Regions from separate parts of the Fictibacillus sp. 26RED30 genome, predicted to be linked through region 4. Evidence: riboswitches for the same ligand, from Rfam matches in the RefSeq annotation. Region 4 holds a riboswitch; each other region holds the start of a gene.

Region 1 (4,237 bases), on a different contig from region 4:
TTAAAGGGTGTTCCTTCCACATCTACTTCTGGTAAACGTGCCATCTGTATTCCTCCTCCTCAAATAAAAAATTTCTTTTTTCTTTCCCTTTTACCTTACACCATTCTTCAAAGTAGTCCTATGTTTCTGTTTAAGGGGATGAGACTGAATGCGCTTTCTGTCGAATTTGAGACTTATCACCTACCCACTTTATATTTTAAGATAATAAATAGGTCATGCGGACCTAGAATCTCTTGTAGTAATATCTTCTCTGTGATTGTAGTCTTTTGGTAAATAATCATTATTTTCGAATAGTATTAAAGGGTTTTGTTGAAAATTGTTGAATTCCTTACCATCGGAGCCAAGCTTGCTTGGTAAATACAACAGAGGAGTGATTTTTATGTTAAAGCGTTTCGTGGCGACTGCCGCAACATTACCACTACTTGTTTCATTAGCATTGCCAGCATCTGCTGCAAATTCGGAGGTGTCGAAAGCTTCCTTTACACCGGCTGCAACGAAAGCTGCTTCACAAGAAATTATTGTTCATTTTAAAGATTCTGTTTCAGCAGCAGCTAATACGAAAAACAAAGTTTCACAACTTGGCGGTAAAGTAGTTGAGGTTACAAAAGACTTTACAGTCGTAAAAGTAGACGGCAGTGTGACAGATGCGATCAAGAACTATGAAAATCTTGACTCTGTTGAGTATGCGGAACCTAACTTAACGTTCCATGCAAGCTATGTACCAAACGATCCTGCTTATCAAAGTCAGCAATATGCGCCACAAAAAGTAGGAGCTGAGCAAGCTTGGGATACTACGCAGAGCTCTTCCTCTGTAAAAATTGCTGTAATTGACACAGGCGTTGACTATAACCACCCAGACCTTGCTGGGAAAGTCATTAAAGGTGCCGACTATGTAGATGACGATAACGATCCATTGGATGAGAACGAGCACGGTACACACGTTGCCGGTATCGCGGCTGCGAACACAAATAACGGAGTGGGAATCGCAGGTCTTGCTCCAAAAGCTTCTATTCTAGCAGTTCGAGTACTTGATGCGAACGGCAGCGGATCTTTAGATGACGTCGCTCAAGGCATTCGTTACGCAGCTGATCAAGGTGCGCAAGTTATCAATTTAAGTCTTGGTGGAGCAGGCGGCACACAAACGCTTCAATCTGCAGTTGATTATGCGTGGGGCAAAGGTTCTATAGTCATTGCTGCTGCAGGAAATGAGGGCGTATCTTCTCCTAGCTATCCTGCTTATTATACGAACGCGATCGCGGTTGCGGCTACTGATCAAAACGACCGTAAAGCTTCATTCTCAAATTTCGGTACGTGGGTTGATATCGCAGCGCCAGGTGTTAACATCTATTCAACAACACCAAATAACCAGTATGCGAGTTTCTCAGGAACGTCTATGGCATCACCAGTTGTTGCGGGTGTAGCAGGACTTCTGGCGGCTCAAGGTAAGAGTGCTTCTCAAATCCGTGCAGCGCTTGAAAACACAGCTGATCCTGTATCCGGAACAGGCAGCCAGTTCCAAAACGGACGCGTAAATGCAGCGGCAGCTGTTCAGCAGTAATTGATATAAATAAAAATGTTCCCAAACCTCTGGAAGTTAGTGTTTATCACTTCTGGAGGTTTTTTATTTTCGTTTTTTTATAGGTGACAACTTCAATTTCCTTCTATAAATGTAACGTGTACGGTTTAAAACCTCCTCTTTCATGAAAAACTGTTAACAGAAACATCTGTAAGAAGCGGAGGATTTCAGCTATGTTTGGTCTTGGTAAAGGTAAGCAAAAGAAAAAAACGTCTCAAGGTTCTGGCAAGAGTGAGTCGACGGAAACGGAAAAAAGGCAGAGTGAAAAGGAAGCAGAAGAAAAGATCGTGTACTTTTTCTTGATCAGCACTGCGGTTTTTGGAGTGGTCGTTCTGTATCTAGGCATTTCTCGTGAGATGTCTTTTGTGGCTGATCTCATTTCGAGTTGATTTTTCATGTCCTGACTGTATAATAGTTGTAACTTACATATCGTTTTTAAGCCGATTAATCGGTCTCTTATTTCGAGCAGGCGGAGGGAATTAGCCCTATGAAGCCCGGCAACCACCTAATTTGTTAGGCACGGTGCTACATCTAACAGTTTTACAGACTGAAAGATAAGAGGATGTGAACAGAACCATTCGTCCTCTTTTTTTTATAAAAGAGGGCGTTTTTTGTTTTGCTACCTCAAATGGAATCAATCGCACTAAAGAAAGGATGTTCATGTATGGACCTTAACAAAGCGAATCGCATTAAAAAGATGCGTGTCCCACAAGTCGATGAAAAACTAGAGAACCGCCTGCCTCCTGGGCAGGTTGAAACAAAAAAGTTCCCTATTCTTCATGAGGGGGACGTTCCTGTTTACGATATGAAAAAATGGTCGTTATCTGTAGAAGGACTCGTAGGAAAACGTGTCGAATTTAGTTTTGAAGACATCATGAAGATGCCTCAAACGACAGTAGTAAGAGATATTCACTGTGTGACGAGATGGTCACGGTTCGACAATGCGTTTGAAGGTGTTAAATTTACTGACTTTTTAAAGCACTTAAATGTGGATTCAAAAGCAAAGTTTGTGATGGTCCACGCTGATTACGATTATACGACGAATGTTCCTATCCAAGATCTGTTACGCGATGATGTGATTCTTGCGCACTCTTTTGACGGCAAGCCGTTAACGGAAAAGCATGGGTTTCCGCTTCGTCTCATCGTTCCGCATCTTTATTTTTGGAAAAGTGCAAAGTGGATTCGTAAGTTCGAGTTCTTAGATGAGGATCAGCCAGGCTTTTGGGAGCAGAACGGCTTTCATATGTACGGCGACCCGTTCAAAGAAGAACGATTTTCGAGCGATGAATTTGAGATGCCTGAAGATGAGTGGAAAAAGAAAGAGTATGATTGATCCCAAATGAAAAATTAGGGGGAAGAACGTTTATTTTCTTCCCCTCAGCATTTTAATCTCATTTTTTAGCGCTGTAATCTGATCTTGGATGTCTTTCATCTGAGCTTCTTGTTCTTGCTGGTCTTTAAGATCGTTCGCTTGATCGATATACACTTGTCTGAGAGCGATCGCTGCACTGAACGTAGCTAGAAAATCCCCCGCGGTCACAAGCGTTGAGGCGAGTAAGGCGAGTTCTGCAGCAAACGTGGTACCATCTTTATTATTTGATAAGTATTCTTCTTCTGCTTCTGCTAAAATGACGTCTACTACACGTTGATTCACATCATTCACTCCTAACACCTGAATTAGTAATACTATATGCGTTTGCCCTATTTGCGGTGCCCGATGTTACCCTTCATATCCCGATTTTCGAACACATAAAAATTCGGCTTTTTTCGTGAATTGTTCTTAATGTATAGGCATTTTGTCCGATATTATCCTTACTAGGGAGGTTTGGCGATGGAACAATGGCTGTCTTTTCGTATTCCGTTCGATATCATTTCCATTTACATCTTACTTGCCGCAATCATTGTGGTCGGCATATTTTCAAGCGTACTTCGAACAGCCTTACCAGAATGGTCTGTTAGGATCTTTAGCTACACGGGGTTTGTTGGAGTAATCTTTGCATGGCTGAAGCTACTGGAATATTGATACATACATAAAAAAAACGCCTCGGGGTTAACTACCCCAGGCGTTTTGGCGTTTTATAAAGATTTGAAAAGGAGCTTACGAAGTACAGGCATCAAATAGTCGACAAGCTCCGAAGCACTTGGCACAACTACATTTTGCGGACCATAGATGTTCTGCATTAACTTCTCTTCTTCCTCTGTAATCTCTCCGTTTGCGATAAACATACCAATCGTTTCGATCCCATGCTTTCGTGTACGAGTGACTGCTTCATGTGTATCGAGTACGCCATGCGATTCATAATCGAAAGCCGCTGGTTCACCGTCTGAGAAAACGAGCAGAATCTTTTGCTGCTCTGGACGCTTTGCGAGCTCCTCACCCATACGTCGGATGGAGTAGCCGTCACGGTTATCTTCTTGTGGTTCGAGCTGTATGATCGGCGCTCCCGATTGATGCAGAGAGTTACGATAGGAGATCACATCATGAAAATAATTCGGCTGATCGTTAGTAGAAGCATCTGCTGCATCTTCCCAAAAGCCAACTACAGAATGCGGAATCCGAAGAGCTTTTAACGTTTCATGAAAAAGCACGATCCCTTTTTGCGTTTCTTCCATCTTGTTGAACATGGACGCTGAACAGTCGACGAGGAGCGTGAACGTCGT
Region 2 (4,237 bases), 570 kb from region 4:
ATTGAATCACCGATCACAATCTTTTCTGCTTGGGAATATTTCTCTTCAAGTCTTCTGATAACAGACGGTTTGCAACACCCACAATCATTGTCACATTGATCATCACACGCATTCGGCCAAGTGATTTTTATCGTGTCACTGGTAAAGTCACTGGCATTACAAAATACGTATTGTGAATCTAGCTTGTTTTCTAAAACAGGATGAACAAAAAAATCAATGCCGCCACTAACGATGTATAACGGAATTCTCTCGCTTTGAGTAAATTGAATAAATTCCTGAAAGCCATCTCTAATCTTAGAACGTGTTAAAACGAATTCAATAATCTCTTTCTTTTTATCCGAAGGAATTCTGGAAAACATTTTTCCTACACCTTCTCGAATCGAGATCGTTTCATTCAAGATTTCATTTACGATCGGCTGCCATCCCTCAGGTGAAAATTCTTCCATGATGGCGACGATGTTATCTTTTTCGGTAACTGTCCCATCAAAATCACAAAAGATTACCGATCGGTGTTGAGTTGTCATTTTACAGGAACACCACCCCAAAGCTCTAATGCTTTTTGAAGTTCTGCATGTTTTTCAGCAAAACTTTCAAAGTCTTCTCCTTTAACAACGGCATCTATCGCCTGACGGAAAGCACGTGCTCCACCGGCAGCTCCATCTGGGTGACCATGTATGCCTCCACCTGCATTTATAACACTGTCCAAACCAAAGTCATTGTATAAAACCGGAGTTAGTCCTGGATGGATACCAGCTGAAGGGACTGGAAACGATTTGTTTAATAAGATGCTATCTGTTGTTAAGGCATCCGCAATGCTTAATGTTTCTTGACGATCAAGTGCTACACTTCCATATGGAGATGGGAACAACACAAGATCTGCTCCTGCATAACGAAGCAATTTGCCTAATAATACTGAGTAACCAATTCCGTAAAGTGATGATGACCCTATAGCTCCGGATAGTGCAGGATGAGCCATGATCGGTAGTGGAATCTCTTTATCTTCGGCCAGTTCTTGCAATACATCTGGTCCGTAAGATAAAACGTTAAATAGTAATGCGTTTGCTCCTAATTCTGCTGCGCGCCTCGCTTTATCTTGAAGTTCACTCGTTCTGCCTGTTAAGTTAACTGCGTAGAGCGTCTTTTCGCCTGTTCGCTCGTGAACAGACTTTAATACTTCTTTAGCGATTTTCACTCTTTCTTCAAAAGGAGTGAGTGGATTCTCAAAAAGAATTTCATCATCTTTTACAAGATCTACCCCACCTATGGCCTGCTCATATAATTGCTGCTTGAAGAATGAAAGATCTTTTCCGAGTACCCCTTTAAAAATACTCATAACAAGTGGACGGTTATGTACGCCTAAGATATCTCGAATTCCTGTTATTCCAAACTTCGGACCGGGAAATTGTTTTTCTAGCTCTCTATCAAACTCTAAATCTACGAGCTTGATCTCACCATCTAACGAAAGTTTACCGAAAACCGTCGTTAGAATTGCTGGAATATCATTTGAAAAGTTCGCTGATGGATAGGAAATCTTAAGCAAGCCTTTAGTTCTTTTACTTCCTAAAAATTGATCAGCACGTGGATCTTCAGGAAGTTCAATGACCTCTTCCACAATCCCTTTATGTTTTTTTAGCTGTTCTTGCTCAAGTTGAGGAAGATCTGTCCAAGAACCTACTGTAAGTCCTAGTGCAATTCCTTCCGCTTTTTTTTGTAAGTTCTCTTTCTTATCATGTACTAAGTACGTCGCTGTAATTTTACTCATGTTTGTCGTTCTCCTTTCAAAAACACAAAAAACCCCTTCACGAGGAAGGGGTGTCTACATATTGACAGTTCCACTTCCTCTTATCTCTCAGTCAACGTTCGACTGCAAGAATTAGCACCGTTTTCAGTTAAGCAAAATTAACTGAATGGTTGCCGGGTTTCATCGGGCTAGTCCCTCCACCTGCTCTTAATAAGAGTGCAAATTGTTAGAATATAATTTTAATTGTGATTATGACAGGGTATGAAGGATCTGTCAACCCTATCTTCTTTCTTCAGTGTATTGAAAGTGATTTGATTTCCGTTCCAGATGCTCGCTTTCCGGGGGGCGTGCGGTGAGCCCCTTGCCGCTTTGCGCCCTTAAGGGTCTCACCTGCCACACTCGTCCCCCAGGAGTCTCCCATCTTGCACTACAATCAAATGTCAGTGGAGGTAAACACTAGTTACCAATAAATTCTCAAAGGAGTGGTTTAAATTAATTTAGCAATTCGATCTGCAGCCTCAATCAAACGTTTTTCAGACGTTAAAAGGCCAGCACGTACATACCGATCGCCTTCGCTTCCGAATCCGATTCCTGGCGCGACTACGACGTGTGCTTTCTCAAGTAAATAGTCTGCGAAAGTTTCAGAAGTATACCCTTCAGGTACAGGCAGCCAGCAGAAAAATGAACCTTTTGGCGATGCTACCTTCCAGCCGTTTTCGTTCAAACGTCCGATGAATGCATTTCGGCGACGTTCATATGTATCTACCAGTTCATCCACACATTGCTGTGGTCCGTTCAATGCCTCAGCCGCTGCGTGCTGGACAGCTCCAAACAAGCTTACATAAAAATGATCTTGAAGAAGGTTAATAGATTCAATAACAGTTTCGTTTCCAACCGCGAATCCAACGCGCCATCCTGCCATGTTATACGTTTTAGAAAGGGTGTAAATCTCTATACCTACGTCCTTTGCTCCTTCTATCTGTAGAAAACTGACCGGCTTTTGTCCATCAAATCCGATTGCTCCATAAGCAAAATCATGGCACACGAGAATATCATGTTTGTTAGCGAGTTCCACTGTTTCTTTAAAAAAGGATTCAGTGGCAACACCTGCAGTCGGGTTGTTCGGATAGTTTAAGAACATAAGCTTTGCTCTTTCCAGTACCTCTTTATCTATTTCATCATACTTCGGGAGAAAGTCATTTTCTTTTCTTAAGGGCATCGTCTCCATAGTAGCACCAGCCATTGCAACACCTGACCAATAATCAGGGTATCCCGGGTCTGGAACGAGTGCAACATCTCCTTGATTTAAATAGCACTGCGATAGCTCTACTAAACCTACTTTCCCGCCAAAGAGTACGGCTACTTCTTTCTCAGGATCGAGTGTTACTCCATATTCTCGTTTATAAAAATCGGCAGCTGCCTGCTTCAAAAATCCATGTCCGCGAAACGGTGAATACTTATGAAAATCAGGTCTATCAGCTCCATCTTTTAATGCATCAACAATATGCTGTGGAGTTGGTTGATCAGGATTCCCTTGTCCTAGATTAATAACATCAAAGCCTTGCTCTACATAGTAAGATACTTTTTTTACAAGCTTGGCGAAAAATTGCTCTGGCAGTTTCCCCATCACTTCTGCCTGCTCAAAACGTTTCACGACGATCACTTCCAGTCTAATTTGAATGTTCTTGAAATTCTAATCAGTTATGTTATACGCTTAAGGAAATTCTGTAAAGACTTTTTTTACAACCTGGAGGGTACAATCATGAAAATTGCCTGCATACAAGTTGACATTCAATATGGGAAACCTGATGAAAATTATAAACACATCGAAAATAAAATTCGTAAAGCCGTTAAACATCATAATCCTGATACGATCGTACTACCAGAACTGTGGGATACTGGGTATGATCTTACCCGATTAGGTGAGATTAGCGATCATGATGGTAAAAAAGCAAAGGAATGGTTAAGTCGATTATCTAAAGAGCTGGATATTAATATTGTCGGTGGGTCTATCGCGTATCGTAAAAGCAACACAGTTTACAATACATCATTCACTTACAACAGAAACGGTGTACAGGTTGGCACCTATTCAAAGGCTCACCTCATTACACTTATGGAAGAGGAAAAATATATCTCCCCCGGCAGTAATAGCAATCTGTTTACAATCGACGGTAACCTCTCCACTCTTGCTATCTGTTATGACATCCGTTTTCCTGAATGGATCCGTGCTCCTTTCTTAAAAGGGGCAAAAATATTGTTCGTTCCTGCCGAATGGCCGATTCAAAGACAATCTCATTGGCGAGCATTGCTTATCGCACGTGCTATAGAGAATCAATGCTACGTTATTGCTTGTAACCGAGTTGGAAGCGACCCTAAAAACACCTTCGCTGGTCAATCACTAATTATCGACCCATGGGGAGATATCATTGCTGAAGGATCTGTGCACGAAGAGGAGATCCTTACAGCAGAGATCTCACCTGAATTAGTAGACGAAGT
Region 3 (4,237 bases), on a different contig from region 4:
TGATGCTCGCAGCCCACGCGCGCGGACTAGGGACTTGCCCGATGACTGGTCCCGTATTGCTTGCGCAAGATGCGATTCGCGACTTTTTGGAAATTCCGTCTATGAAACAGATCAACATGGTTATTTCACTTGGACATCCACAAGATCAACCGAAAAAACTCGCAAGAAAAGCTGTAGAAGAAATCGTCACATATGTAGATTGATGACAATTGGTTCTGTAAAATTCTTAATAAGCTCGTCCAGCGGCTGAGAAGTACGCTGGACGAGCGCCATGTTAAAAGTGCAAGGATCACCGCTTTGAAATGCCCCCTTGAACCCCTCTCATACCCCTCTATAAGACTTCAGACCTACAATTAATCTTAAGAAAAAAGGATTTTTTTCGACATATACCGAATATATGTTTCATGTAACGTATTTTCAATTATAGAAAGAGGAACTTCTTATGAAAGAGACATTTGACTTGATTGATTATGCACTGCAAAAAAGTGGATTAGAGGAACTTAAAGATCCGACTCAGGTTCAGTATTTAGGTGAAGGGGCTTGGCATCTTGCTTATCTTGTTCAGCTACGCACTGGAGATGCTGTGGTTGTTCGTTTTCCGAAGACAGAGGCGTATGGAAAGAACGTTGAGTTTGATGAAGAAGCCATGCACTCAGAATATGCAGCGACTAGAGCATACTATGAGCTAGCTAACCAAGTTAAACCGGGAATCTGCCCTGACTTTTTCAATTATCATGTAGAAAAAGGCAGAACGTTTACCGTGGAATCTTATGCGGGAAAAGCAATCAAACTAGATCAACTAACGGTTGTAGAAGCGTTTCATATTGGAGCGGAAGTTGGTGAGTTCTTTCGCAAGATGAATACTGCACAACATGGCTTAAAAGGGTTTGGTTATCTCTCATGGAACGGTAAACATATTGCAGGCAAATTTCAATCAGATGTTTCAGAATCTATGAAAGAAGAAAACAATGAATACATAGATGAATTCAAGAAATTTATAGAAACGTATGAGGGGGCCATTTCTTCATCAGCTTTAGTAAACCTACAAGCTTGCATGGAGGATAGAGAGATTACGGATCATACGGTTGTATTTACTAATTAAGATACATCTCCAGAGAATATATTGCTGCATTCAGATGGCACTGTCTGTTTGATTGATCCTGTACCAATCTTATATAGCGGAGATTCGCTTGCTGGGAATTTTCTTAATAATTATCGGACGTTGTTTCCAACATTTTTTAATGCACCGCGTTATGCACGACATGAATTTGATCGCTTTGAAGACCGTTTGAAAAGAATAGCTGACGGATTTTTAGAAGGTTATTCTAATGGAGATCTAGATGTAAAGCGTCGAGTGAAACAAGAAGAGTTTATTCAACTTACGGATCTAACTGTAACTCATTGGCAACTACTTCAGATTGATGAATTATCGTCCGAACAGAAAATTCGTTACGGAGAAAGAGAAGCCATTGCCAATCGAATAGCGGAACTTGTAAAAAAAATCGAAGAGTTTCAATGGTTTGATGAAAAAAGTGGAACAAAGTTAGCATAACCGGCATAGCATGGGCATAATCTTAATTCAAAGCTGACAGTTGAACACTCATTCTTTTGTAATACTTTTATGATTTTTCAAAAAACGGTTGACTTTTTAAAACATCTTACTCTATAATCCTATTCAAGAACAAAACAAACATCAGCACGTTAATGTGTTAAACATAATTTGAATATCTCTTATCCAGAGAGGCGGAGGGACTAGGCCCGATGAAGCCCGGCAACCAACAAACCACATTTGGTTTGGAAAGGTGCCAATTCCTACAGATCTTTTTTGATCTGAAAGATAAGAGGAGGACCAAAACCCTCTTCTTAGGAAGGGGGTTTTTCTTTTTCCCCTTATCATACTTCAAGCACAAACATCACTTAGTCACTTATTTCATTTTAAAAATTGAATATAGCAAAAGGGAAAAGCATTAATCTTTATCCCTAGTTTTCCTATAGATTTTATTTGAATAATAAGAAGGAGCGATTATTATGACAAAATCTTTTGACGGATACGATATTGAAACATTGCTATTACATGGGGGCCAAGCGCCTGACCCAACGACAGGATCACGAGCGGTACCTGTCTATCAAACTACTTCCTATGTTTTTTCTGATACAGACCATGCGCAAAGCCTTTTCGCGCTTGATGAGCCAGGAAACATCTACAGCCGAATCGGAAATCCAACTGTTGATGTTTTTGAGAAAAGAGTTGCACTTCTAGAAGATGGTGTTGCAGCTGTAGCTACTTCTTCTGGTATGTCAGCTATCGCGCTTGCCATCTTAAACATCGCACACGCAGGAGACGAAATTATTGCAGCTACGAATCTATACGGAGGAACTTACAACCTATTTTCTACTACTCTTCCGAAATACGGAATCAACGTAAAGTTTGTTGATGCAGAGGATCCAGAGAACTTCCGAAACGCGGTTACTCCAAACACGAAAGCATTTTTTGCTGAAACGATCGGGAACCCCAGTCTTAACGTATTAGATATTGAGGCAGTGGCAGATATTGCGCATGAAAACGATGTACCTCTAATTATCGATAATACATTTGCAACACCATATGTAACAAAGCCAATAAGCTTTGGAGCGGACATCGTAATCCACTCAGCTACAAAATGGATTGGCGGACATGGAACCGCAATTGGCGGTGTTGTAGTGGATGGAGGACGCTTTAATTGGAATTCAGATAAATACCCAGGATTCACTGAGCCAGATAACAGCTATAACGGACTCAGATACGCGAATGATTTTGGAACATTGGCTTTCGCGACTAAATTACGCGTTCAGCTTTTACGAGATTTCGGAGCTTGTTTAAGTCCACACAATGCATTTCTCCTTCTACAAGGTTTAGAAACACTGCATCTACGAGTGGAAAAACATGCGAAGAACGCACAAGAAGTGGCAGAGCATCTGGAAAAACATCCAGCAGTAGATTGGGTTTCATATCCTGGTCTTTCTTCGCACAGAAGTCATGAGCTTGCGAAAAAATATTTAAGCAACGGTTTTGGTTCGATCGTAAACTTTGGAATTAAAGGCGGGCGTGATGCAGGACGTAAGGTCATTAACAACATCTCATTATGGTCACATGTTGCAAATGTTGGTGATGCAAAATCATTGATTATCCACCCTGCTTCTACCACTCATCAACAGCTGAGCGGAGACGAATTAGTAGCAACAGGTGTAACGGAAGAACTTATTCGGTTATCGATCGGACTTGAATCCGTAAAAGATCTTACGAATGATCTTGATCGTGCGATACAAACCGCTACAGGAATCGGAGCGGATAAAACAGAGATCACGATTAATGACGAAGGTGTCATTCGTTGGGCATTGCAATCATCACTTTATAGAGCAGTTGAGAATGGACAGGAAATTCAACGACCTAAGACGCTAGCGATCGTGGGACTCAGTTCCAATCCTGCAAGACCTAGCCATCGATTAGCTAGAAAGATGCAGCGACTTGGCTATAAAATCGTTCCTGTTAATCCAAGAGAAACCGAAGTGCTTGATGAAAAAGCGTATCCAGATTTAAAATCCATTCCGTTTCCGATAGATGTTGTTCAAGTATTTAGAAGTCCGGAAGCCGCGATCGAGCTCGCAAAAGAAGCAGCGATCACACAACCAAAAGTGTTCTGGCTGCAAGAAGGTGTCATCTCACCAGAGGCTGCAAAAATCGCGAAAGAAGCTGGTATTGATGTGGTGCATAACAGATGCACCTATAAAGAAGCACAACGACTAAGAGGTACCATTTCAACGTATGCGTGTGAACTTTAGTAAGGTTAAATATTGTACTTGGTCACTATTGAATATGGTTGATTTCCGCTCGCTCTAGGAGGTTCGCATCTTACGCTCCAATCAAATTTTCAGTGATGGAATGATACGAACGGCCGTAGCAATAAAAATTTAATGACAAAAAGAGAGAAACGTGGAGGGAAAGACATGATGAAGATTTGGCAGAAAGCAGCACTAGCTTTAAGCATAGCAGGCGCTTTATTGTTAGCGGGCTGTTCCAGCAGTGCTAAAGAAGGTGAGAAGCCGGAGAAGATTAGACTTGATTATGCCTTTTACTCTCCAACAAGTCTAGCACTCAAAAAGTTTGGCTGGGCAGAAGAGACATTCAAAAAAGATGGCATTGAAGTGGAATGGGTTCAGAGTCAGGGAAGTAATAAAGCGCTCGAATTTTTGAATTCAG
Region 4 (4,237 bases):
TCTTAGTTCACATGCGACACGTTCCCCAGTAGAAGCTTTGGAAAGCCACTTTTCAGGATAAAGAAATTCCATAGAATCGTTCAACTTAATAACCTCCTTTTGTAGAACGAGTATACTTGTATACAAGTAGTATTATAGTACAGTGATTATAAAATGCAAGCGCTTTTATTTAATGTTAAAAACAAATAGTGAGCAAGCGTCTGAACAAAGTGAGCAGTAGGGAGGTTTAAATAAAAAAGAAAAGAACAATATAATCATAAAATTTGTTCTTTTCACTCTTTATTCGATTAATAACGGGGCTTCTTCTTTCTTCACTTCAGTTTCGTGGAACTCATTGTATCGTGGGTGCATTTTTAATAGTTCATCAACCGTTACAATTTCATAACCCATTTCCTTAAGCTTAGGAAGGATAATCTTTAATGCAGCAACCGTTTGACTGCGATTACCGCCAGAATCATGCAAAAGGATAATATCTCCGTTTTTTAAATTCGTTAGGATGTGTCTGGCGATCCTTTCAGATCCTGGATTTGTCCAATCACGGGGATCTTGATGCCAAGACCATAGGATAACTTTGTATCCTTCTTTTTTTAAGACTTTTAAACTGTTCTCTGTAACAGTTCCGCCTGGAGGTCGAAACAATTTTATGTAATCTGAATGATGAGCAGGATCGAGAAGGTGCTCGGTCTTTCTTGTTTCAACCACAACTTTATGCCTTGAAATGGTGTGGAAACTAGGGTGATTATACGTATGGTTGCCGATTTCATGTCCTTCTTTTAGCTCTCTTTTCACGATTTCTGGATACTTCTCAACCCGCTTTCCAATAAGAAAGAATGTTGCATGAACACCTTCCTTTTTAAGAACATCTAAGATCTGAGTGGTGTATACGGGGTCTGGTCCATCGTCAAATGTAATCGCAACTTGTTTCTTTTTTGAAGGGACTTCCCAGATTACATCTCCATATTTCTCTACTTCAAAACGATTTACTACACCTGCATTGACTTTTGGTCCGAAAAAAAGAATGTGACATAAAAACATGGAAACAATCATTTTTACAATGGTAGACATCATGAGCCCTCATTCTAAAATTTGTTACCAATAGTATTTGTAAGGAGAAACTGATTTATGACAAAGCTGTATCTGTATACAAGTTTGTTCATAAAGCTGATTTCCGTCTAAGGTGCTCGCTAACAGGAGAAGAGTCTTGGCAACAAAAAAGCTGCTCAAAGGATTTCTTGAACAGCTTAATCGTTGTAATCTACAATCCACTTGGAGAAAGTGAGATCGCTTTTAATGCGTGATCTAAGTCATATATTAGATCATCTACTGTTTCAATTCCGATCGAAAGACGGATTAGTTCTGGACTTACGCCTGATTTTCTTTGTTCTTCTTCAGAGAGTTGTTGATGAGTGGTGCTAGCTGGATGGATGATCAATGATTTTGAATCTCCCACGTTTGCCAGGTGAGAGAAGATGCTAACATTTTCGATCAACTTTTTACCTTCGTCTACACCGCCTTTAACCCCGAATGTTAAAATTGCACCCGCGCCTTTAGGGAGGTATTTTTGGGCAAGTTCATAGTAAGGGCTGCTTGGAAGCCCTGCGTAATTTACCCAATCGACCGATGGATGACTCTCTAGGAACTTCGCTACTTTCAATGTATTTTCAACATGACGTTCTATACGAAGAGCAAGTGTTTCCAATCCTTGAATAAATAGAAAGGAGTTGAACGGTGCGATAGACGAACCTAGATCTCGAAGCAGCTGAACACGTGCTTTTAGAATATAAGCAAGTGGACCAAATGCATCCGTATACACAATTCCTTTATAACTTGAATCTGGCTCAGTCAAGCCTGGGAATTTCCCATTGCTCCAATCAAATTTTCCAGAATCGACGATAACTCCACCTACTGAAGTACCATGTCCTCCGATGAACTTTGTTGCAGAATGAACAACGATATCCGCTCCATGTTCGATCGGGCGACAAAGGTAAGGCGTAGCCAACGTATTATCTACAATAAGAGGAACTCCTGCGTCATGTGCGATGTCAGCAATCGCTTGAATGTCGGCTACATCGATTTTTGGATTCCCGATGGTCTCAATGTATACGGCTTTTGTTTTTTCTGTAATAGCGTCTTTAAACGATTGAAGATTATCAATTTCAGCGAATTGTGTCTGGATGCCGAGCTTGGGGAGAGTGACAGAGAACAGGTTATACGTTCCACCATATAGAGAGGTGGAAGCGACGATTTCATCACCAGAGCCAGCGATATTGAATATAGCATTTGTAATGGCAGCCTGGCCGGAAGCAAGAGCAAGAGCACCAACACCACCTTCAAGTTTTGCAATGGTCTGTTCAAACGCATCTTGCGTTGGATTCATCAAACGCGTATATATGTTTCCGAACTCTTTTAGGGCAAATAAGTTCGCTGCGTGCTCTGTTGAATTGAATTGATAGGAAGTGGTCTGGTAGATCGGAACAGCACGAGCTCCTGTAGTCGGATCAACTTTTTGACCTTCATGTAAAGAAATCGTTTCAAACCCATACTGTCTTTTTGCATTTTGATCAGTCATTTTCAAATCTCTCCTCAACGTCATTTTTTTGTATCCAATCGCATTCAGTTTCAACTTATCCCAGAAAAAAAGACCTCTTCCAAAAGAAGAGGTCCCGATGATTTCACCCGATCGAAGTCTCATCTTTCAGAACATTCATTGTTCTGCTGAAATTAGCACCATGCGTTTCCGCTGGTTGCCGGGCATCATAGGGTCAGTCCCTCAGCCTCTCTGGATAAGAAGATTTGAATATTGAATTAAGATTTATAATACATAGGTCATTCTCAATAGTCAACTGAATTTTTTAAAAATTCCGGATTTTTATTTTCTGAATTGCTTTTTACCGCATAGATAATCCCTACTGCCCAAAAAGCAACAAGAACAAAGTAGATCGAAAACAACATGTTATGTGAAACGCCTAGAGTATGAAGAAGGGTGCGGGTATTGGTGATAATAATTAATCCACCAACTAGTACCCCTAATATGTGAGAAGGAATGAGACGAACTAGCCATGCAGCAATAGGAGCCGCAATCACTCCTCCTAGCATCAATGCACCAACCCATAGCCATTCAACTTGTTCCCAGCCGAGTGCGATGAAAAATCCAATTGAAGCAGATACAGCTACAGCAAATTCGCTAGTATCTACAGAACCGATTACCTTCCTGGTTTTCATGTCTTGTTTTGCCATTAGGACTGGAGTGGTGACCGGACCCCAGCCTCCTCCACCTGTAGCATCTAAAAAACCAGCTACTAATCCAAGTGGAATAAGCTGTTTCTTTGTAAAAGGTTTACCATTTACTTTCGCTTTCTTCTCTCCAAGTTTAAACAGAAAACGATATAAGATATATATACCGAGGATAATTAAAAAGATAGAGATATACGGCTTTATTAGATCTCCAGGAAGGTTGCTTAAAAAACAAGCACCTACAAATGCTCCGATCGAACCCGGCAAAATTAATCGAGTAACAACTTGCCGATCAACATTTCCGAATTTAATGTGTGAAGCGCCGGATGCGGCAGTGGTTACGACTTCGGCAAGATGTACGGACGCAGATGCAGCTGCAGGAGCAATTCCAGCTACTAAGAGCAAAGATGTAGATGTAACCCCATAAGCCATACCGAGTGATCCATCAATTAACTGTGCAAAAAGACCAATTAGAGCTAATACAATCAACTTTTTCATACTTTTCCTCCTCAAAATAAAAAGGCCCTTAACAAGTAGTGTTAAGAGCCTTCGGTTTTCCGATCAGCGATACGGATTAAATTTTAGTTATTACTATATGATTCAAAAACATAAAAAGTCAACTGTTTGTTTAATTTTTTTTAAAAATAGAAAAATGAAAAAATAGGTCTTGATATCCACTTCAGATATGTTATGATTTTATAAAATTTAAACTCTTATCCAGAGTGGTGAAGGGAACTGGCCCGATGAAACCCGGCAACCTGCGTTTGTAAGGTGCTAACTCCAGCAGAATGTATTTACATTTTGGAAGATAAGGTAATATGTTTACCTCCACTATCTTTCCGAAATGGGAAGGTTTTTTTATTGTTGTTTTCATATTCATTGTTGCTTTTGAAAGAGTTGATTTCCGTTGCAGATACTCGCTTTCCGTGGGGCAGGCGGTGAGCCACAGGAGTATCGCATCTTCCACTTCAATCAAAAGTCAAAGAAGAAAAAAGTAAGACTT

Evidence for each region. A riboswitch is a leader RNA that binds a small molecule or an ion and turns the genes downstream of it on or off. The one in region 4 is predicted to bind S-adenosylmethionine.
Region 1: linked by a shared signal. The riboswitch ahead of IHV11_RS14010 (sulfite oxidase-like oxidoreductase) and the one ahead of IHV11_RS07790 (homocysteine synthase) in region 4 are both predicted to bind S-adenosylmethionine.
Region 2: linked by a shared signal. The riboswitch ahead of IHV11_RS10675 (2,3-diketo-5-methylthiopentyl-1-phosphate enolase) and the one ahead of IHV11_RS07790 (homocysteine synthase) in region 4 are both predicted to bind S-adenosylmethionine.
Region 3: linked by a shared signal. The riboswitch ahead of IHV11_RS16475 (PLP-dependent aspartate aminotransferase family protein) and the one ahead of IHV11_RS07790 (homocysteine synthase) in region 4 are both predicted to bind S-adenosylmethionine.

The regions. Positions count from the first base shown of each region.
Region 1 covers NZ_JACZDV010000002.1:261,853-266,089, forward strand. The annotation lists gene IHV11_RS13995 (hypothetical protein) at 1-44, opposite strand, end outside; gene IHV11_RS14000 (S8 family peptidase) at 380-1,558, shown strand; gene IHV11_RS14005 (hypothetical protein) at 1,750-1,965, shown strand; SAM riboswitch class I at 2,030-2,137, shown strand; gene IHV11_RS14010 (sulfite oxidase-like oxidoreductase) at 2,241-2,909, shown strand; gene IHV11_RS14015 (hypothetical protein) at 2,940-3,230, opposite strand; gene IHV11_RS14020 (hypothetical protein) at 3,408-3,599, shown strand; gene IHV11_RS14025 (vWA domain-containing protein) at 3,653-4,237, opposite strand, start outside.
Region 2 covers NZ_JACZDV010000001.1:2,082,135-2,086,371, forward strand. The annotation lists gene IHV11_RS10670 (2-hydroxy-3-keto-5-methylthiopentenyl-1-phosphate phosphatase) at 1-524, opposite strand, end outside; gene IHV11_RS10675 (2,3-diketo-5-methylthiopentyl-1-phosphate enolase) at 521-1,762, opposite strand; SAM riboswitch class I at 1,840-1,958, opposite strand; gene IHV11_RS10680 (pyridoxal phosphate-dependent aminotransferase) at 2,229-3,395, opposite strand; gene IHV11_RS10685 (carbon-nitrogen family hydrolase) at 3,417-4,237, shown strand, end outside.
Region 3 covers NZ_JACZDV010000003.1:116,256-120,492, reverse strand. The annotation lists gene IHV11_RS16490 (nitroreductase family protein) at 1-203, shown strand, start outside; gene IHV11_RS16485 (hypothetical protein) at 443-1,102, shown strand; gene IHV11_RS16480 (hypothetical protein) at 1,151-1,552, shown strand; SAM riboswitch class I at 1,729-1,844, shown strand; gene IHV11_RS16475 (PLP-dependent aspartate aminotransferase family protein) at 2,029-3,819, shown strand; gene IHV11_RS16470 (aliphatic sulfonate ABC transporter substrate-binding protein) at 3,985-4,237, shown strand, end outside.
Region 4 covers NZ_JACZDV010000001.1:1,510,735-1,514,971, forward strand. The annotation lists gene IHV11_RS07780 (GntR family transcriptional regulator) at 1-84, opposite strand, end outside; gene IHV11_RS07785 (polysaccharide deacetylase family protein) at 280-1,068, opposite strand; gene IHV11_RS07790 (homocysteine synthase) at 1,256-2,569, opposite strand; SAM riboswitch class I at 2,686-2,790, opposite strand; gene IHV11_RS07795 (sulfite exporter TauE/SafE family protein) at 2,833-3,732, opposite strand; SAM riboswitch class I at 3,945-4,049, shown strand.